One region of the Streptomyces sp. NPDC059454 genome, then DNA from elsewhere that is predicted to be linked to it. Evidence: riboswitches for the same ligand, from Rfam matches in the RefSeq annotation. Region 1 holds a riboswitch; the other holds the start of a gene.

Region 1 (10,663 bases):
GTGCAGACCCGCGGCCACCAGACCGGCGAAGTGCGCCATGTCGACCATGAGGTACGCGCCGACCTCGTCCGCGATCCGGCGGAACGCGGCGAAGTCGAGCTGACGCGGGTACGCCGACCAGCCGGCGACGATCAGCTTCGGCTTGTTCTCCTTGGCGAGGCGCTCGACCTCGGCCATGTCGACCTGGCCGTCGTCGCCGACGTGGTACGCGACCACGTTGTAGAGCTTGCCGGAGAAGTTGATCTTCATGCCGTGGGTCAGGTGCCCGCCGTGCGCGAGGTTCAGACCCATGATCGTGTCGCCGGGCTTGAGCAGCGCGAACATCGCGGCCGCGTTGGCCTGCGCGCCCGAGTGCGGCTGCACGTTGGCGTGCTCGGCGCCGAAGAGCTCCTTGACCCGGTCGATGGCGATCTGCTCGATCACGTCGACGTGCTCGCAGCCGCCGTAGTAGCGGCGGCCGGGGTAGCCCTCGGCGTACTTGTTGGTGAGGACCGAGCCCTGGGCCTCCATGACCGCGACCGGGGCGAAGTTCTCCGAGGCGATCATCTCGAGGGTGGACTGCTGGCGGCGCAGCTCGGCGTCGACCGCGGCGGCCACCGCCGGGTCGAGCTCGTGCAGGGGCGTGTTCAGAACGGACATGCGGCTACAGACTCCTCAGCCGGCGATTTCGGCGTCGTACTCGGCGGCGGTCAGCAGATCGGCCGGCTCGTCGGTGACGCGCACCTTGAACAGCCAGCCACCCTCGAAGGGGGCCGAGTTCACCAGCGACGGGTCGTTCACCACGTCCTCGTTGACCTCGGTGATCTCACCGCTGACGGGGCAGTAGAGGTCGCTGACCGACTTGGTCGACTCCAGCTCGCCGCAGGTCTCGCCCGCGGTCACGCTGTCACCGACCTCGGGGAGCTGGACGAAGACCACGTCGCCGAGCGCGTTGGCCGCGTGCTCCGTGATACCGACCGTCGACACGCCGTCCTCGGCGGCCGACAGCCACTCGTGCTCCTTGCTGTAACGCAGCTGCTGGGGGTTGCTCATGGCCTGGACTCTCCTGTACGGGGGAACTGCTGATGACTGAGGGGACTGCGTACGGCGCCCGTGAGCAGGCACGACGTGCTCACCCCACGCGCGTGAAGCCGTCTACGACGGTGTCACTTCCGCCGCTGGTAGAACGGCAGCGCCACGACCTCGTACGGCTCGTGGCTGCCGCGGACGTCCACGCCGACACCCTCGGTGCCCGGCGCCGCGTACGCCGCGTCGACGTACGCCATCGCGATCGGCTTGCCCAGGGTGGGGGAGGGTGCGCCGGAGGTGACCTCGCCGATCACCTCGCCGCCGGCGACGACCGCGTACCCGGCGCGCGGGACCCGGCGGCCCTCGGCGACCAGGCCGACCAGGACGCGCGGCGGCTCGGAGGCGGCGCGCCCGGCGGCCTCGGCGAGCGCCGTACGGCCCACGAAGTCGCCCTCCTTCTCGAACTTCACCACCCGGCCGAGACCGGCGTCGAAGGGCGTGAGGGAGGTGCTCAGCTCATTGCCGTACAGCGGCATGCCGGCCTCCAGACGGAGCGTGTCCCGGCAGGACAGCCCGCAGGGGACCAGGCCGGCGCCCTCGCCCGCCTTGGTCAACGCCTGCCACAGCTCGACCGCGTGCTCGGGCTTCACGAACAGCTCGAAGCCGTCCTCACCGGTGTAGCCGGTACGGGCGATGAGCGCGGGCACACCGGCGACCGTGCCGGGCAGACCGGCGTAGTACTTCAGGCCGTCCAGATCGGCGTCGGTGAGCGACGCGAGGATCGCCGGGGACTCGGGACCCTGCACGGCCAGCAGCGCGTACGCGTCGCGGTCGTCGCGGACCTCGGCGTCGAAGCCGGCCGAACGCTCGACGAGCGCGTCGAGCACCGTCTGCGCGTTGGAGGCGTTGGCGACCACCATGTACTCCGACTCACCGAGCCGGTAGACGATCAGGTCGTCCAGGATGCCGCCGTCCTCACGGCAGATCATGGTGTAGCGGGCGCGGCCGGGCTTGACGCCCCCGATGTTGCCGACCAGGGCGTGGTCGAGGAGCGCGGCGGCCTCCGGGCCGGTGACGGTGATCTCGCCCATGTGCGAGAGGTCGAACAGGCCGGCCTTCGTACGGACGGCGTTGTGCTCGTCGCGCTCGGAGCCGTAGCGCAGGGGCATGTCCCAGCCGGCGAAGTCGGTCATCGTCGCGCCGAGCGAACGATGCAGGGCATCGAGCGCGGTCCGGCGGGGTTCGGTACTGCTCATCGGTCGGTCTCCCAAAGGCATGACAGGCGAGGGCGTTTCCTCCCCATCTGTCATCGGAACCTGAGAGGTTCGCCATGACCGCCCCCACAGGGGGCGTCCTGGCTTGCACCTTGGGTGGAGCCACCGGAGCACTGCTGGATGCCCTTCGGTGGCCCGCTTTTCAGATGTGCCTCGCCCGCGCGGTAACGGGGCCTGAGAGATTCAAGGGAGGGACTTGCTCCTTCGGCGCCCCGGCGGCAAACGGTGCCGAGGACTCTCCCGCGCGGATTCAAGCGGCCGGTATGCAGTTGGCGCGCCCATCATTGCACGCATCGCGGGGGCGCGGCAGGGGGACCCTTCCCAGGGGGTGCACAGGGTGTGCGGGCGCCGTCACAAGGGGCTGTGACAAGCCTGTTTCAGGAAACGGACGGAAACGACAGACCCCGGCATTACCTTTTCTTTACACTCGGCGGGGATCGGTACTCGTACCCGGCCCCAGGGGAGGACGATCACGGTGAACAGGACCACGGCGTGCGCCACCACCACGGGCGTCACGCTGCCCCAGCAGCCGGCCGCTCAGGCCCGGGGGGCCCGCGGCGCGCTGCCGGCGCCCGTTGTCCGCGATCTGCGCGCGCGGGCCGGCCGCAGCCCGCGCGCCCTGCTCTTCGGACCCCGGGACCTCGTCGTGGTCACCGGGCTGCCCGGCAGCGGCAAGTCCACACTGATGCGGCACACGGTGCGCGGCACCCGCGTCGACTCCCAGGACACCCGGGACCGCTGGGAACGCCGCATGCCGCGCCTCCTGCCGTACGCGGTGTACCGCCCGCTGGTCCGCCTCTCCCACTACGCCGGGCTGCGCCGCGTGCTGCGGACCGGTGGACCGGTCGTCGTGCACGACTGCGGTACGCAGGCCTGGGTGCGCCGCTGGCTGGCCCGCGAGGCCCGCCGCCGGGGCGCGAGCCTGCATCTGCTGCTGCTCGACGTCACCCCGCAGCAGGCCCTGGCCGGCCAGCGCGAACGCGGGCGCGGTGTCTCGCGGTACGCGTTCCTGCGGCACCGCGCGGCGAGCGAGCGGCTGCTGCGCGCGGTGGAGCGGGGTGCGCTGCCGGCGGGCTGCGGTTCGGCGGTCCTGATCGACCGGGACGCGGCGGACACGCTGCGCCGGGTCGGCTTCACGGGCTGACCGGATAGCCTTTCCAGCCACAGCAGTGGTTCCAGGCAGCAGGCGGTAGGCAGATGGACTTCCCGGCGGACTTCCCGGCACAGGCACACCCCCACCCGCACGGCGGATGGCCCGGCAACGAGTTGGAGGAGGTGCTCTCGGCCTCCCTGGGCGTCCCCTCGGCGGGCGGCAGGATCGTCGAGGTGCTGGGCCGCAGCTTCGTCTGGGTCCCGCTGCCGAACGGCGGCGGCCCGGACAGCGGCTCGCTGGACCTGCCGACCATGGAGATCGACGGCCAGGCCTACGTCCCCGTCTTCAGCTCCGAGGAGCAGTTCCGCCAGGTCGTCGGCTCCCACCTGGCGTACACCGTCGCGCCCGCCGTGGAGTTCGCCCGCGGCCTGCCGCCGCAGGCCGGGATCGCGGTGAACCCCGGCGGCGTGGTCGGCATTCCGCTGCCGCCGCCCGCCGTCGCCGAACTGTGCCGGGCCGGACGCGGCCCGTTGGACGGTCCGGCGGCCGGCGGCCGGGTCCGGCTGTTCGAGCCCGACTGGCAGGACGACCCGCTGGACTTCCTCGCCGCGGCCTCGGCGGAGTTCGACTCCCTCGGCGTGGTGACCACCGCCCGCCGCTGCCTCGCCGCGATCGAGACGGCCGACCCGGTCCTCTTCATCGGCGTGGAACTCTCCCAGTGGGAGGGCGACGCCCGCACCCTCCCCCTGAACGCCCTGGGCCGGGCCCTGGGCCGAACCCCGGCCCCCTGGCCGGTCAACCTCATCGTCCTGGACATAGCCCAGGACCCGGTGGGCGACTGGCTCCGCACCAAGGTTCACCCTTTCTACCGACGCGAGCTGTAGCCCCCAGGAGCGCGGGGCTGTATCGATGTGCGGCTCCGCCGCGCGGGCGCGGTCAACCACAACGCACCCGCACCCGCCGGACGACGCGCAGCCCCGAGCCCTTCTGCGCGCTTGCCGCACAGCAGCCCGCCGCACGGCGTCGGCTTAAGCTAGGTTCATCCGCTGGCGAGGTACGGAGGGGCGATACAAGTGAGCGCTGGCACCGCGGCGGCCGGACAGGTCGAGCACATGCTGCGCCAGGTGACGCCCGGGCGTTACGACGCGTACGAGGCGCTGCTGCGCGCTCTCGCGACCCCCGCCTCCGGCCAGGTCTGGATGCTGCTCTGGCACGGCCAGGCCGGCTCCTCGGACGCCCAGTACGGGAACATGGAGGTCGACGGCCTAGGCTACGCGCCCTGCGTCACCTCGGCCCAGGAGCTGTCCGCCAGTGGCTGGAACCGGTCGTACGAGGTGGTCGACGGCCTCGAAGTGGCCCGCGCGCTCTATCCCGACCACTACGGGCTCTGGCTCAATCCGCACGCCCCCGGCGGCGGCGTCGGCATCCCCTGGCTGGACCTGCGCCGGATCGCCGGCGGCCTGGACCGTCAGCCCGCCGGACCGCTGCGGCTGTCCGAACCGGCCATCGAGATCCCGCAGTTCTACGCCCTCCTCGCGCAGAACGCCCACCGCACCCCGGCCGTCCGCGCCCTGCGCCGGGCCTGGGTGCAGCCCGCGCTGGGCGCCCCGTACCTCGCCATCGGCCTGGACGTGTACGACACCTCCCCGCCCGCCGTGGACGCCGTACGCGCGATGATGCAGCAGTCCCTCGGAGCGGTCCCGGACGGGCTGCCCGTGTCGACCGTCGCGATGTCCGACGGGCACGACCCGGTCGCGATGTGGCTGCGCGCCAACTCCCGCCCGTTCTACGACCGCGAGGCCCACGGCGCCGCGGCGTCCCCCGCCGCGGCCTACGGCTACCCGCCCGCGCACCGGGGCTGACCGCCCGCGCACCGGGGCTGACCGCCCGCGCACCGGGGCTGACCGGCCCGGACGTCACCGTACTGACGGGGTGTCACCGTCCACGGAGTGGACAGGGGCGCGAACCGGAGTCGGTGCGTCCGTACCGCCCGCCGCACACCGTCGGCTTCACGCCAGATTTTCGGCCATGCGCACTCAGCGACAGTCCGTTGACCGCCTGTCACCTGCGGTTTCACTCGTTCTTCACGGCGTCCGGCGTCACCTGGGCGGCGGTCGGGAAGGTCGTTCTGTGTCCGGCGGGTTAAATCCTGACGAAGGGACGCCTGAACAGTCCCTTATGTCAACTGTTCAGATCTCAGGTAGGTATCACCGCTATCCGGACTGTTCCTGACGCCCTGCGATCGTCTGTAGTGTTCGGCCGGTCAAGATGCATCCACATAGCGGACCCGGAGTGGCCCCAGTATGCGCATATTCAAGTCCCGAGGCGCTCGGGCGATCACGGCCGCGGTGGCGGTCGGTCTGATCGCCACGGGCTGCTCCAGCGAACGGGACGCTGACAACGAAAGCAGCGGCAAGAAGGACACCTTCGTGTTCGCCGGTGCAGGTGACCCCGGTTCCCTGGACCCTGCCCTCGCGAGCGACGGTGAAACCTTCCGCGTGACGCGTCAGGCGTTCGAGGCCCTGCTCGAGCACGAGTCCGGCGGCACCAAGCTGGTCGGCGGCCTCGCCGAGACCTGGTCGAGCAACGACAAGGGCACCGTCTGGACCTTCAACCTCCGCAAGGGCGTGAAGTTCCACGACGGCGAGGCGTTCAACGCCGCGGCCGTCTGCGCCAACTACGACCACTGGTTCAACTGGACGGGCACCTACCAGTCCAGCGCGGTCTCCTACTACTGGCAGACCATCATGGGCGGCTTCGCGAAGAACGAGGACAAGGAAACGCCCGAGGCGAACTACAAGTCCTGCACCGCGAAGGACGAGAACACCGCCGTCATCGAGGTCAAGAAGCCCTCCGCCAACCTCCCCGGCGGCTTCTCCCTCCAGGCCCTGGCGATCCACTCGCCGAAGGCCCTCCAGGCGTACGCGAAGGAAGAGGCGACCGCCAAGGGCGACGCCATCACCTACCCCAAGTACAGCCAGGAGGCCGGCACGGTCGCCGGCACCGGCCCGTACAAGATCACGAAGTGGAACAAGGGCAACAAGGAAGTCACCCTTGAGCGCTTCGACGACTACTGGGGCGACAAGGCCAAGATCAAGAACCTGGTCTTCCGCACCATCGACACCGAAGAGGGCCGCCGCCAGGCGCTCCAGGCCGGTGACATCGACGGCTACGACCTCGTCGCCCCGGCCGACGTCAAGACCCTCGAGGACGAGGGCTACGTCGTCCCGACCCGTGGCGTCTTCAACCTCTTCTACGTGGGCATGAGCCAGGGGGCCAACAAGGCCCTCAAGAAGAAGGAAGTCCGCCAGGCGATCGCGCAGGCGATCGACAAGGAGAACCTGGTCAAGACCCAGCTGCCCGAGGGCGGCAAGGTCGCCGACCAGTTCGTGCCGGACACCATCGCGGGCTACTCCAAGAACGTCAAGAAGTACCCGTACGACACCGCGGCGGCCAAGGGACTCCTCAAGAAGGCCGGCGAGGAGAAGCTCAAGGTCGAGTTCTGCTACCCGACCGAGGTCACCCGCCCGTACATGCCTGCCCCGCAGGACCTGTTCGAGCTGATGAAGGCCGACCTGGAGAAGGCCGGCATCACCGTCACGCCGAAGGCCATGAAGTGGGCCCCGGACTACCTGGACGCCACCGAGGCGGGCTCCTGCGACCTGCACATGCTCGGCTGGACCGGTGACTTCAACGACGGCTACAACTTCATCGGCACCTGGTTCGCCGAGTACGACAAGCAGTGGGGCTTCAAGGACAAGAAGGTCTTCGAGGCCGTGAACGCCGGCTCGAAGCTGGGCAAGGCCGAGGAGCGCGTCGCCGCGTACGAGAAGGCCAACGAGGCCATCATGGAGTACCTCCCGGGTGTCCCGGTCTCGTCCTCCCCGCCGGCCATCGCCTTCGCCAAGAACGTGAACCCGCCGAACGTCTCCCCGCTGACCCAGGAAGTCTTCGCCGAGACCTCCTTCAAGTAGGCGAACAGCGGTAGGAAACCAAAACGGGGGGTCCGCCCGGTCGTCGCAACTCGGCGACCGGGCGGGTCCATTCATGTAAGACATCACGTAAGAAAGGGGCATGCGGGGTGCTGCGTCTCGTCGTACGAAGACTGCTCCAGCTCATACCCACGCTGCTCGGCCTGTCGGTTCTGCTCTTCCTGTGGCTCGACCGTCTGCCCGGTGGACCCGCCTCAGCGATCCTGGGGGAGAAGGCCACCGAGGCCGAAGTGGCGCGCATCAACCGCGCGCTCGGGCTGGACCAGCCCGTCTACGTCCAGTACTGGCGTTTCCTGAAGCGCATCGCCGAACTCGACCTGGGCACCTCCACCCAGACCGGTCAGCCGGTGTGGGACGAGTTCGTCCTGCGCTTCCCCGCGACCGTGGAGCTGTCCCTCCTCGCGATCCTCATCGCCGTGGTCGTCGGTGTCCCGCTCGGCTACTTCGCGGCCCGCAACCGCGGCGGCTGGCTCGACGTCAGCGCGGTCTCCGGATCGCTGATCGGGATCTGCATCCCGGTCTTCTTCCTGGCTCTGATCCTCAAGGGCGTCTTCGCCGTCGAGCTCGGTTTCTTCCCCAGCTACGGACGTCAGGACACCGGCATCAACGCCACGGACGTGACCGGCTTCGCCGTCCTGGACGGCATCCTCACCGGGGAGTTCGACGCCTCCTGGGACGCGATCATGCACCTGATCCTGCCCTCCGTCGCCCTGGCCTCCATCCCGCTCGCGGTCATCGTGCGCATGACCCGAGCCAGCGTTCTCGAAGTGCAGGACGAGGACTACGTCCGCACCGCCGAGGCCAAGGGCCTCAAGCGGAGCGTCGTCCGGAGCCGGCACGTGCTGCGCAACGCGATGCTCCCCGTGGTGACCGCGGTCGGCCTGCTCACGGGCTCCCTGCTGTCCGGCGCGGTCCTGACCGAGTCCGTGTTCTCCTTCGGAGGCATCGGCTCCTTCATCCGGACCGCGATCGACGGTCGCGACTACCCCGTGCTCGTCGGTTTCATCATGTTCATCGCGCTGATATACGTCCTGATCAACTTGCTGGTGGACCTGGCGTACAGCCTCATCGACCCGAGAGTGCGGGTGCACTGACATGAGTGTCGCCACCAAGACCGACAAGATCCAGCGCCTCGCGGAACTGGCCGCGACCAAGGAGACCAGCACCGGCGCCAGCCTGTGGCGGGAGGCGTTCCGACGCCTCAAGCGCAGCAAGATGGCGATCATCGGTGCGGTCGTCATCGCCCTGTTCATCGTCCTCGCGATCGTCGGGCCCTACCTCGCCCCGCACTCCCCGACCGCCCAGACCTGGCGGAACGAGGTCTTCCCCAACCGGGGCGAGTTCGTCGGCATGCGCGGCGAGAACTGGTTCGGCCTCGACCACCTCGGCCGGGACATGTTCTCCCGCATGCTGGTCGGTGCCCGCCAGACGCTGCTCGTCGGCGTCGTCGCCACACTGATCGGCCTGGTCATCGGCTTCCTGATCGGCGGCCTCGCCGGCGCCTTCGCCACCCTCGGCGGTGACACCGGCAAGCGCGTCGACTCCGTCGTCATGCGCTTCATCGACATCATGCTGGCGATGCCCTCGCTGCTGCTGGCCGTGTCCATCGCCGCCGTCATGGGACAGTCGCTGACCACAGTGATGATCGCCGTGGGTGTCGTGCAGATCCCTGTCTTCGCCCGGCTGCTGCGCGGCTCCATGCTGGCCCAGGGCAGTGCGGAGTACGTGCTCGCGGCCAGGTCCCTCGGTGTGCGCAAGCGGCGCATCGTCCTCTCGCAGATCATCCCCAACTCGCTCAGCCCGGTGATCGTGCAGGCCACGCTCTCCCTGGCCACCGCGATCATCGAGGCCGCCGCCCTGTCCTACCTGGGCCTCGGCAACCCCGACCCGGCCATCCCCGAGTGGGGCGTCATGCTCACCCAGGCGCAGCGGTTCTTCGACAACGCGCCGATGATGGCGGTCTACCCCGCCGTCGGCATCATCATCACCGCCCTCGGCTTCACCCTCCTCGGCGAGGCCATGCGGGAAGCCCTCGACCCGAAGCTGAGGGGCTGAACCACCATGTCTCTGCTCACTGTCGACGAACTGACCATCACCTTCGGCGGCCGCGGCCGCAAGGAGTCCCGGGCGGTCGACGGCGTCTCCTTCGAGGTCGACCAGGGCCAGGTCGTGGGCCTGGTCGGCGAGTCCGGCTGCGGTAAGTCCGTCACCTCCCTGGCCCTGATGGGCCTGCTGCCCCACAAGGGCGTCACCATCGGCGGCCGCGCCGAGTTCGACGGCACGGACCTGTTCACCATGAGTCCGTCCGCCCGCCGCGACCTGCGCGGCAGCGAAATGGCGATGATCTTCCAGGACCCGCTGTCCTCGCTCAACCCGGTCGTACCGATCGGCGTGCAGGTCACCGAGATCCTGGAACGCCACCGCGGACTGAAGGGCGAGGCCGCCCGCAAGGAGGCCGCCCACCTGCTGGACCGGGTCGGCATCCCCGACCCGACCCGGCGGCTCAAGGAGTACCCGCACCAGCTCTCCGGCGGTATGCGCCAGCGCGCACTGATCGCCATGGCGGTGGCCTGCGCCCCCCGCATGCTCATCGCCGACGAGCCCACCACGGCCCTCGACGTGACGATCCAGGCGCAGATCCTGGAACTGCTCAAGGAACTGGTGGACCAGGAGGGCACCGCCCTGCTGATGATCACCCACGACCTCGGCGTGGTCGCCGGCCTCTGCGACCAGGTCAACGTGCTCTACGCGGGCAAGACCGTCGAGTCCGCCGGGCGCCGCGAGCTGTTCGGCCACCCGACCCACCCCTACGCGCACGGACTGCTGGGCTCCATCCCGCGTCTGGACGCTCCCCGGGGCGAACCCCTCACCCCCATCCGGGGCTCCATCAACGACCGCATCGCCTGGGCCGACGGCTGCGCCTTCGCACCCCGCTGCGACCGGTACGAGATGGGCTGCCTGACCGGCCCTCCGCAGCTCACCGAGCCGCGCGCGGCCGGCCACCAGGTGCGGTGCGTCAACCCCGTACTCGACGACGCGAAGGCCGAGGAGGTCACCGCATGAGCCTGCTCGAACTGGACGGCGTCAAGGTCCACTTCCCCATCAAGAAGGGCATCTTCGTCGACCGCACGGTCGGTCACGTCTACGCCGTGGACGGGGTGTCCCTGAAGGTCGAGGCCGGCGAGACCTACGGTCTGGTCGGCGAGTCCGGCTGCGGCAAGACCACCCTCGGGCGGTCCGTGCTGCGGCTGGTGGACATCACCGAGGGTTCCGTCGTCCTCGACGGCACCGACCTG
Region 2 (10,663 bases), on a different contig from region 1:
GCCCGGACGGCTCCTTCACGGTGGCCGACGTGGGCAGCCTGAACGGCACGTACGTCAACCGGGAGCGGATCGACCAGGTCGCCCTGTCCAATGGCGACGAGGTGCAGATCGGCAAGTACCGACTGGTCTTCTACGCGAGCCAGCGGGGTTACTGACCTCCCCGGATCCGTCCGGGGAACCCAGGGAAGGTTCATGGTTCAGACACCGAGCGGCGGTGCCGGCGACGGCGCCGCCGCCGCGGGCACCGGACTGATGAGCATCGGCGCGGTGCTGAACGTGCTGCGCGAGGAGTTCCCCGAGGTCACCATCTCCAAGATCCGTTTCCTGGAGTCGGAGGGGCTGATCGAGCCGCAGCGGACTCCGTCGGGGTACCGCAAGTTCGGGGCCGGGGACGTCGAGCGTCTCGGCCATGTGCTGCGCATGCAGCGCGACCACTACCTGCCGCTCAAGGTGATCCGTGAGCACCTTGACGCCATGGAGCGCGGCGAGGTCGTCCAGCTGCCGGTGCTGGGCCGCCCGGGGGACGGGGACACCGGTCAGGAGTCCGCCGTCGAGGGGCCCACGGCGGCGCGTATCGGGCGCGGCCGGCTGCTGGAGGCCGCCGGTATCGACGAGCGGATGCTCGCCGAGTGGGAGTCGTACGGGCTGCTCGCCCCGGTCGAGGACGGCGTGTACGACGCCGAGTCGGTCACCGTCGCAGGGCTCATCACCGAGCTGGGGCGGTTCGGGATCGAGCCGCGTCATCTGAGGGCGATGAAGGCCGCCGCCGACCGTGAGGCCGGACTGGTGGACCAGGTCGTCGCCCCGCTGAAGCGTCACCGCAACCCGCAGACCAGGGCCCACGCTCAGGCGCGTACGAAGGAGCTGGCGGGGCTCACGGTGAAGCTGCACGCGGCACTGGTGCAGGCGGCACTCGGGATACGGCTGCCCTGAGACGGAGCGGCATGGGGCCCGGATCGGCCACCCGTTCCCTGCCCGACTACCCAAACGTCCCGGGCACGGCCTAGGGTTGCTGTGTGAACGAGCTCGATGTCGTAGGTGTCCGGGTCGAGATGCCCTCCAACCAACCGATCGTGCTGTTGCGTGAAGTGGGCGGCGACCGCTACCTCCCCATCTGGATCGGACCGGGGGAGGCGACGGCCATCGCCTTCGCCCAGCAGGGCATGGCACCCGCACGGCCGCTGACCCACGACCTGTTCAAGGACGTGCTGGAAGCCGTCGGACAGGAGCTCACGGAAGTGCGCATCACCGATCTGCGCGAGGGCGTCTTCTACGCGGAGCTGGTGTTCGCCAGCGGTGTCGAGGTGAGTGCCCGCCCCTCCGACGCCATAGCGCTGGCCCTGCGGACGGGTACGCCGATCTACGGCAGTGACACGGTGCTCGACGACGCCGGGATCGCCATCCCGGACGAGCAGGAGGACGAGGTGGAGAAGTTCCGCGAGTTCCTCGACCAGATCTCGCCGGAGGACTTCGGAACCAGTAACCAGTGAGGGCGGCCGGTGGCCGCCGTCCGGTCGGCCGCCGAGGCTCGCGCCGAAGGCATTCGGCTAGCCTTTCCCCACCGTGAGGTACGGGAAACCACTCTTAGGGTGATTATCACTCGGCGTGCCGAGTGTGGCGATCGTTGACGCACCCTTGGTGACTGCCTACCTTCGAGGAGGCAGGTCAAGGACGGAGGTCGGCGTGAGAAGCAGCGGCGACGGTACGGCTGGGGGTGCCCCCGGACGCGGTTTCGGGGCGAGCGGGCCGTACCCTCCCCAGAGCTCCCGGCTCCGTCCGAGCGGGGAGCCTCCCGCGTACGGCGGCGCGATCGACCACGCTCCGCAGCGACCGACGGCTGTGCCGAGCAGCGGAGGGGCGACATCCATGGCGTCCGAGCAGATCGGCTACCGGGGGCCCACGGCCTGCGCCGCCGCCGGTATCACCTACCGGCAGCTCGACTACTGGGCCCGTACGGGTCTGGTCGAGCCGAGCGTGCGGCCGGCCCATGGATCGGGCACGCAGCGGCTGTACAGCTTCCGCGACGTCGTCGTGCTGAAGATCGTCAAGCGGTTCCTGGACACGGGCGTCTCCCTGCAGAACATCCGCACCGCGGTCCAGCACCTGCGTGAGCGCGGCTTCAGCGACCTGGAGCGCATGACGCTGATGAGCGACGGCGCCACGGTCTACGAGTGCACCTCGCCCGACGAGGTCCACGCTCTGCTCCAGGGTGGCCAGGGCGTCTTCGGCATCGCCGTGGGCGTGGTGTGGCGGGACGTGGAGAGCGCGCTGTCCCAGCTGCACGGGGAGCGCATCGACACCGGGGAGACCCTGGTCGGACACAACCCGATGGACGAGCTGGCACGACGGCGGAACAAGGCCGTCTGAGACCGTCCGGGAACGGCCGTTGTCAGTGGCGTAGGGCAGCATCGGAGAGGTGAGATCCGCGCCCACGATCCTGCATCTCGACATGGATGCCTTCTTCGCCTCGGTGGAGCAGGCGTCCAAGCCGAGCCTGCGCGGGAAGGCGGTCGTCGTGGGCGGGCTCGGGCCGCGGGGTGTGGTGGCCACCGCCTCGTACGAGGCACGGGTCTTCGGCGTCCACTCGGCGATGCCCATGGCGCAGGCCCGGCGGCGCGCGCCGAACGCCGCGTATCTGGTGCCGAGGTTCGCTCTCTACCGGTCGGTCAGCGATCAGGTGATGGAGTTGCTGAGAGCCCTGTCACCGCTGGTGGAGCCGCTGAGCCTGGACGAGGCGTTCGTGGACCTGGAGGCCGGCGGCACGGCCTGGGACGAGCGGTCGGCGCGGCTGGCCGGGGCGAAGCTGCGCGCGGACATACGAGCGGTCACGGGGCTCACCGGGTCGGTGGGGCTCGCGGCCTCCAAGATGCTGGCGAAGATCGCCTCGGAGCAGGCGAAGCCGGACGGACTGGTGCTGATCGAGCCGGGTACGGAGCGGGCCCTGTTGGGACCGCTGTCGGTCCGCACCCTGCCGGGCGTCGGGCCGGCGACCGGTGATCATCTGCGGCGGGCGGGGATCCACACGGTCGAGGAGATCGCCGAGGCCGGGGAGGACGAGCTCGTACGGCTGCTGGGCAAGGCCCACGGGCACGCGCTGTTCGCGATGGCGCTGGCCCGGGACGAGCGGCCCGTGGTGGCCGAACGGGAGGCCAAGTCGGTGTCGGTGGAGGACACGTACGACGTGGACATTCACGACCGGGTGCGGGTCGGTACGGAGGTGCAGCGGCTCGCGGACCGGTGCGTGCGCAGGCTGCGGGCGGCGGGACTGTCGGGGCGGACCATCGTGCTGAAGGTGCGCCGGTACGACTTCTCCACCCTCACCCGGTCCGAGACGCTGCGGGGCCCCACGGACGATCCGGCGGTGGTGCGGGAGGCGGCCGCGCGGCTGCTGGACTCGGTCGACACGACGGGTGGGGTGCGGTTGCTGGGCGTCGGGGTCAGCGGGCTGGCCGACTACACGCAGGAGGACCTGTTCGCGCAGGCGGGCGGGCGCGTGGACGATCTCCCGCAGGAGGCGGCCGAGACCGCGCCCGCGCCGGAGCCGGAGGCGCCCGCCGAGCGGCGCTGGCCGGCGGGGCACGACGTACGGCACGCCGTGCACGGGCACGGATGGGTGCAGGGCAGCGGGCTGGGCCGGGTCACGGTGCGCTTCGAGACACCCGACTCGGAGCCGGGCCGGGTGAAGACCTTCCGCGTCGACGACCCGGCTCTGCAACCGGCGGAACCGTTGCCGCTGGTGTCCCGAAGACCCGGGGAGGCCGAGGGCGCGGGGGCCGGCGGAGGGGCGCGAGCGGAGGGCCGGTGAGCAGGGCGGATCAGGCCGGCTTGTCGTTCCCGGCGAGTTTGCCGAAGTCGCGGTCCGGGAGGGGAGGAGGAGCGGCGAGGTCCAGGCCGTAGTGGTGGTAGAGCTGGAGTTCCTGTTCGGGGGAGAGGTGGCGGCCCACGCCGAAGTCGGGGGCGTCCTTGATGAGGGCGCGTTCGAAGGGGACGTGGAGGGCGCCGTCGACGAGGTCGCTGGGTTCCAGGGGGACGAAGGCGTCCCTGCTGAACAGACCGGTGCGTATCGCCGCCCATTCCGGTACGCCGGTGGCGTCGTCGAGGTAGACCTCGTCGATCGTGCCGATCCGGGTTCCGTTGCGGTCGAACGCCTTGCGGCCGATCAGGTGGCGCGGATCGATGTCGGTCTGCACGGGCCCTCCACTGGTCGCAAACTCATCCGTAAGCACTACAAAACGGCACAATCGGCTGGGCGGCCACTCGAAGGTACTGGTGTGGTGCTCGCTGGTACGCTGGCAAACGGCTGCTGACCCCGTGCGGGAGAGCCCTCCGGACACCATCGGGGGCGCCGAAGGAGCAAATCCTCCCCGGAATCTCTCAGGCACACGTACCGCACGGACGAGGTCACTCTGGAAAGCAGAGCGGATGCCGACGGCTTCCGCTCTCACCGACGGTGAAAACCGGACGCCTTCGGGCCGTCCGGTGAAGCTCTCAGGTTGAGATGACAGAGGGGGAGGCCGTCCGGGTACCCGCGCCGTGGTGCCCCTCGAAGGTCGTCGGACCAGGAGGCCTCCTCAATGACCGCCCCTCGCACTCCGCTCTCCGAGCTCGAACAGGGAATCCCCTTCGAGCAGCGCCACATCGGCCCCGACCACGAGGCCCGGGCCAAGATGCTCGCGCAGGTCGGCTACGGCTCGCTGGACGAGCTGACGGCCGCCGCCGTGCCGGATGTCATCAAGAACGCCGACGCGCTGGACCTGCCGGGTGCCCGGAGCGAGGCCGAGGTGCTGGCCGAACTGCGTACGCTGGCCGACCGCAACGAGGTGCTCGGCTCCATGATCGGGCTCGGGTACTACGGGACCTTCACCCCGCCCGTCATCCTGCGCAACGTGATGGAGAACCCCGCCTGGTACACGGCCTACACGCCGTACCAGCCGGAGATCTCCCAGGGGCGGCTCGAGGCGCTGCTCAACTTCCAGACCGTGGTCGCCGAACTCACCGGCCTGCCGACCTCCGGTGCCTCCCTGCTCGACGAGGGCACCGCCGCCGCCGAGGCGATGGCGCTCTCGCGGCGCATGGGCAAGAACAAGAAGGGCCTGTTCCTGGTCGACGCGGACGCGCTGCCGCAGACCGTCGCCGTGATCGAGACCCGCGCCGAGCCGACCGGCGTCGAGGTCGTCGTCGCCGACCTGAGCGAGGGCATCCCCGCCGAACTCGCCGAGCGCGAGATCAACGGCGTCCTGATCCAGTACCCGGGCGCCTCCGGTGCCGTACGCGACATCAAGCCGCTGATCGACCAGGCGCACGAGCTCGGCGCGCTCGTCACCGTCGCCGCCGATCTGCTCGCCCTCACGCTGCTGAAATCGCCCGGCGAGCTGGGCGCGGACATCGCGGTCGGCACCACGCAGCGCTTCGGTGTGCCGATGGGCTTCGGCGGGCCGCACGCCGGCTACATGGCCGTGCAGGAGAAGATGGCGCGCAGCCTGCCCGGACGACTCGTCGGCGTCTCCGTCGACGCGGACGGGCACAAGGCCTACCGCCTCGCCCTCCAGACCCGTGAGCAGCACATCCGCCGCGAGAAGGCCACCAGCAACATCTGCACCGCCCAGGTGCTGCTCGCCGTCATGGCCGGCATGTACGCCGTCTACCACGGCCCGGAGGGGCTGCGGCTGATCGCCCGGCGCACCCACCGGTACGCCACGGTCCTCGCCGAAGGGCTGCGGGCCGGCGGAGCCGAGATCGTGCACGCCTCCTACTTCGACACGCTGACCGTGCGCGTCGCAGGGCGGGCCGCCGAGGTCGTTGCCGCCGCCCGCGACAACGGCGTCAACCTGCGTCTGGTCGACGCCGACCACGTCTCGATCGCCTGTGACGAGACCACCACCCGGGCGCAGCTGGCCGCCGTGTGGAGCGCCTTCGGGGCCGAGGGCGACATCGAGGTCCTGGACGCGGCCGCGCGGGACACGCTGCCGGACGCCCTGCTGCGCAACGACGAGTACCTGACGCACCCCGTCTTCCAGCAGCACCGTTCCGAGACCGCGATGCTGCGCTACCTGCGCCGGCTCTCCGACCGTGACTACGCGCTGGACCGCGGCATGATCCCGCTGGGCTCCTGCACCATGAAGCTCAACGCGACCACCGAGATGGAGCCGGTCACCTGGCCCGAGTTCGGTCAGCTGCACCCCTTCGTGCCCGCCGAGCAGGCCCGGGGTTACCTCACGCTCATCCACGAGCTGGAGGAACGTCTCGCCGAGGTCACCGGCTACGACAAGGTCTCCCTGCAGCCCAACGCCGGCTCCCAGGGCGAGCTGGCCGGGCTGCTCGCCGTACGCGGCTACCACCGGGCCAACGGCGACGAGCAGCGCACCGTCTGCCTCATCCCGTCCTCCGCGCACGGCACCAACGCCGCCAGCGCGGTGATGGCCGGCATGAAGGTCGTCGTCGTCAGGACGTCCGACGACGGGGAGATCGACGTCGCGGACCTGCGGGCGAAGATCGGGCAGTACCGCGACGAGCTGTCCGTGCTGATGATCACGTACCCCTCGACGCACGGCGTGTTCGAGGAGCACGTCGCCGACATCTGCGCCGAGGTGCACGAGGCCGGCGGCCAGGTGTACGTGGACGGCGCCAACCTCAACGCGCTGGTGGGTCTGGCGAAGCCGGGCCATTTCGGCGGCGACGTCTCGCACCTGAACCTGCACAAGACCTTCTGCATCCCGCACGGCGGCGGCGGTCCCGGCGTCGGGCCGGTCGGTGTACGGGCGCACCTCGCTCCGTACCTGCCGAACCACCCGCTCCAGCCGGAGGCCGGCCCGGAGACGGGCGTCGGGCCGATCTCGGCGGCGCCGTGGGGCTCGGCGGGCATCCTGCCGATCTCGTGGGCGTACGTCCGTCTCATGGGCGGCGAGGGCCTGAAGCGGGCCACGCAGGTGGCCGTGCTCAGCGCCAACTACATCGCCAAGCGCCTCGAGCCGCACTACCCGGTGCTCTACACCGGTCCCGGCGGGCTGGTCGCGCACGAGTGCATCATCGACCTGCGCCCGCTGACCAAGGCGACCGGCGTCAGCGTCGACGACGTGGCGAAGCGACTGATCGACTACGGCTTCCACGCGCCGACGATGTCGTTCCCGGTGGCCGGCACCCTGATGATCGAGCCCACCGAGTCCGAGGACCTGACCGAACTCGACCGTTTCTGCGAGGCGATGATCGCGATTCGCGCGGAGATCGAGAAGGTCGGCTCCGGCGAGTGGCCCGCGGACGACAACCCGCTGCGCAACGCCCCGCACACCGCCGCCGCGCTCGGCGGTGAGTGGGACCACGCGTACGCCCGCGAGGAGGCCGTGTTCCCGGCCGGGGTGAGCGCCGCCGACAAGTACTGGCCGCCGGTGCGCCGCATCGACCAGGCCTTCGGCGACCGGAACCTGGTCTGCTCCTGCCCGCCGCTGGACGCGTACGAGGACTGACACATGCCGAAGGGCCCCGCTCCGACGCCGGAGCGGGGCCCTTCGGCATGTGCGGCTAGGCCGGGTACGCGTGCGTCTGCGTCGCCTTGACGGCCGCCCAGACCGGTGCGCCCGGATGGAGGTCGAGTTCGGCCGCGGCGACCGTGGTGAGGTCGGCCGCCAGGGCGAGTTCACCGGTGAGCTCCGCGCGGATCTGGTTCCCGTGGGTCTCAAGACCGGCGACCGCGCAGCGCCAGAGGTTGCGGGCGCTGGAGCCGGTCGGCCGGTCCCGGTACAGGGTGACGGCGCCGGGCGGGAACGCCACGAAGGCGGGCCCGGAGAGATCCTCAGTGGTACTGACGGCGGGGCCCGCGTCGAGCCGCACCGTGTGGCCGTCGGCCCGCCCGCGGTACAGGTTGAGGCCGACCAGCTGGGCGATGTACTCGGTGCGCGGGTGACGGGCGATGTCGGAGGGCGTGCCCTCCTGCACGATCCGGCCCTGCTCCACGACGACCAGACGGTCGGCGAGCACCATGGCGTCCAGCGGGTCGTGCGTGACCAGGACGGCGACGGCCTCGAACGCGGCGAGATGGCGGCGGAGCCGCGCGCGCACCTCCAGCCGGGTGCGGGCGTCCAGGGCGGCGAGCGGTTCGTCCAGGAGCAGCAGCCGGGGGTGGGTGGCCAGGGCGCGGGCGAGGGCCACCCGCTGGGCCTGGCCGCCGGACAGCCGCCGGGGCTTGGCGCCCGCGTGCTCGGCCAGACCCATGCGGTCGAGCCACTCGGCGGCCTGTGCGCGTGCCTCCGCCTTGCCGGCGCCCCGGCAGCGCGGTCCGAAGGCCACGTTGTCGAGCGCGGTCAGGTGCGGGAAGAGCAGATAGTCCTGGAAGACGACACCCACCGGGCGCGACTCCGGCGGTGTGCGGCGCAGATCCACGCCGTCCAGCCGCAGATGGCCGGCGCCGAACGGGGCGAGGCCCGCGAGTGCGCGCAGGGCGGTGGTCTTGCCGGCCCCGTTCGGGCCCAGCAGGGCGACGACGTCACCGGGCGCGGCGGTCAGCGCGATGTCCAGGCGGAAGGAGCCGCGGTCCACGACCAGGTGTGCGTCCAGGCCCTCGGCGGCGGCGTTGGGCATGGTCCCGGGATTCTTCGGCATGGTGTCAGACGGTCCTCATCCAGCGGTCCCGCAGCCCGGCCAGTACGGCGATGGACACCGCCAGCAGGACCAGGCTGAGGGCGATGGCGGCGGCCGGGTCGTTCTGCAGGGCGAGGTAGACCGCGAGCGGCATGGTCTGGGTGCGGCCGGGGAAGTTGCCGGCGAAGGTGATCGTCGCGCCGAACTCCCCGAGGGCCCGGGCCCAGGCCAGTACGGCACCGGCCGCGATGCCGGGAGCGATCAGCGGCAGCGTGACCCGGCGGAACGCGGTGAAGCGGGAGGCGCCCAGGGTGGCGGCCGCCTCCTCGTAGCGCGGGTCGGCGGCCCGCAGCGTGCCCTCGACGCTGATGACGAGGAACGGCATCGCCACGAACGTCTCGGCGAGGACGACGCCCGCGGTGGTGAAGGGCAGGGTGATGCCGAACCACGCGTCCAGCCACTGGCCGACGACGCCGTTGCGGCCCAGGGCGAGCAGCAGGGCGACACCGCTCACCACCGGGGGCAGCACCAGCGGGAGCGTCACCAGGGCGCGGACCAGGCCACGGCCGGGGAAGTCCGTACGGGCCAGCAGCCAGGCCAGCGGAACGCCGATGACCAGGCTCAGCGCGGTCGCCGTCGTGGCGCAGAGCAGCGACAGGCGCAGCGCGTCCCACACCTCGGGGCTGGTCAGCTGCTCGGGGAGGCTGCGCCAGGGGGCGCGCAGGAGGAGGGCGAGGAGCGGGACCAGGAGGAACGCCAGACCCAGGAGGGCGGGCGCGAGGAGGGCGAGGGGGACACCGCGGCCGGGGGCGCGGGGGCGTGCCTTCCGGGAGGTTTTCCGGCCGGTGGTCATGGCTTCAGGAACCCCGCCCCACCCAGCACCTTCTGGCCCTCGGGGGACTTCACCAGCGCCACGAACGCCTTCGCCGCCGACGGATTGGGCGCGTTCTCGAGCCGGGCGATCGGATAGTCGTTGACGGCCTCGGCGGACTCCGGGAACTCCACACCCGCCACCTTGTCACCGGCAGCCTTCACATCCGTGCGGTACACGACGGCGGCGTCGGCCTCCTTCAGCTCGACCTTCGTCAGGGCGCTCTTGACGTCCTGCTCGTACGAGACCGGCTCCAGCTCGACCCCGCCGGCGGCGAGAGCGGTCCGCGCGGCGGCTCCGCAGGGCACCGTCTCGTCGCACAGCACGACCTTGAGGCCGGATGCGGTCAGGTCGTCGAGGGAGTCGATCGCGTGCGGGTTGCCCGGCGCGGTGGCGATCTCCAGCCGGTTGCGGACGAACGTGCCCGGTCTGCCCGCCGTGTGTCCCTCGTCCGTGACGAGCTTCATCGTCCTGGCGCTGGCCGTCGCGAAGACGTCGGCCGGTGCGCCGTTGTTGATTCCGGCGGCCAGTCCGTCGCTGCCGCCGAAGTTGAAGGTGACCTCGGTCCCCGGGTGTTCCTTCTCGAAGCGCTCGCCCAGCGTCGTGAAACCCTCCTCCAGCGAGGCGGCCGCGAAGACGGTGACCGTGCCGGTGATGCCCTGTCCGCCGGACTCCGCGGACGCCGACGTATCCGAGCCGGACGCGGAGCAGGCGCTCAGCACCAGTACGGCGGCGGCTGTCCCGGCGCCGGCGATCCGACGGGTCCGATGCGAACGGGTCATGTCGGAGGACTCTCTCTGTGGGCCGGTGGAAGAGCCCGCAGAGCCCTCCCGATACGTCGATCATACTGACGCATCTGCCAGGCGTTCACCCTGTTCCTCATCGCAGGAGCGAGGGGAAGTAGTCAGAGGTCGTGCATGTGCGGTCACTCAGGTGCGGTCGATGTGGACGTTCGTCGACTTCACGCGGGCCGTGGCCTCCATGCCGACCTCCAGCCCCAGTTCCTCGACGGCCTCCCGGGTGAGCAGCGACACGAGGCGGTGCGGGCCGGCCTGGATCTCGACCTGGGCGACGACGTCGCCGAGCTTGATCGCGGTGACGATGCCGGGGAAGGCGTTGCGGGCGGAGGTGTACGGGGTGCCCTCCTCGACGGCGCCGGACCCGGCGAGTTCGACGGAGAACGCCGCCAGGTCCCGTCCGTCGACGAGCCGGCGTCCGCCG

Evidence for each region. Region 1 has a riboswitch for glycine ahead of gcvT (glycine cleavage system aminomethyltransferase GcvT). Riboswitches for the same ligand answer to the same signal wherever they lie in the genome.
Region 2: it holds a riboswitch for glycine, as region 1 does, so the genes downstream of both, gcvP (aminomethyl-transferring glycine dehydrogenase) here and gcvT (glycine cleavage system aminomethyltransferase GcvT) in region 1, are expected to answer to the same signal.

What each region holds. Positions count from the first base shown of each region.
Region 1 covers NZ_JBHYVC010000003.1:164,423-175,085, reverse strand. Annotated here, with positions in the region: gene glyA (serine hydroxymethyltransferase) at 1-639, opposite strand, end outside; gene gcvH (glycine cleavage system protein GcvH) at 655-1,032, opposite strand; gene gcvT (glycine cleavage system aminomethyltransferase GcvT) at 1,146-2,264, opposite strand; glycine riboswitch at 2,435-2,535, opposite strand; gene ACFXAE_RS03375 (AAA family ATPase) at 2,758-3,426, shown strand; gene ACFXAE_RS03370 (enhanced serine sensitivity protein SseB) at 3,480-4,259, shown strand; gene ACFXAE_RS03365 (enhanced serine sensitivity protein SseB C-terminal domain-containing protein) at 4,449-5,237, shown strand; gene ACFXAE_RS03360 (ABC transporter substrate-binding protein) at 5,679-7,349, shown strand; gene ACFXAE_RS03355 (ABC transporter permease) at 7,457-8,461, shown strand; gene ACFXAE_RS03350 (ABC transporter permease) at 8,463-9,422, shown strand; gene ACFXAE_RS03345 (ABC transporter ATP-binding protein) at 9,429-10,430, shown strand; gene ACFXAE_RS03340 (ABC transporter ATP-binding protein) at 10,427-10,663, shown strand, end outside.
Region 2 covers NZ_JBHYVC010000082.1:14,541-25,203, reverse strand. Annotated here, with positions in the region: gene ACFXAE_RS33345 (FHA domain-containing protein) at 1-155, shown strand, start outside; gene ACFXAE_RS33340 (MerR family transcriptional regulator) at 193-933, shown strand; gene ACFXAE_RS33335 (bifunctional nuclease family protein) at 1,017-1,490, shown strand; gene ACFXAE_RS33330 (MerR family transcriptional regulator) at 1,684-2,367, shown strand; gene ACFXAE_RS33325 (DNA polymerase IV) at 2,417-3,805, shown strand; gene ACFXAE_RS33320 (PRC-barrel domain-containing protein) at 3,816-4,190, opposite strand; glycine riboswitch at 4,305-4,400, shown strand; gene gcvP (aminomethyl-transferring glycine dehydrogenase) at 4,575-7,460, shown strand; gene ACFXAE_RS33310 (ABC transporter ATP-binding protein) at 7,516-8,592, opposite strand; gene modB (molybdate ABC transporter permease subunit) at 8,597-9,424, opposite strand; gene modA (molybdate ABC transporter substrate-binding protein) at 9,421-10,224, opposite strand; gene ACFXAE_RS33295 (molybdopterin-binding protein) at 10,372-10,663, opposite strand, start outside.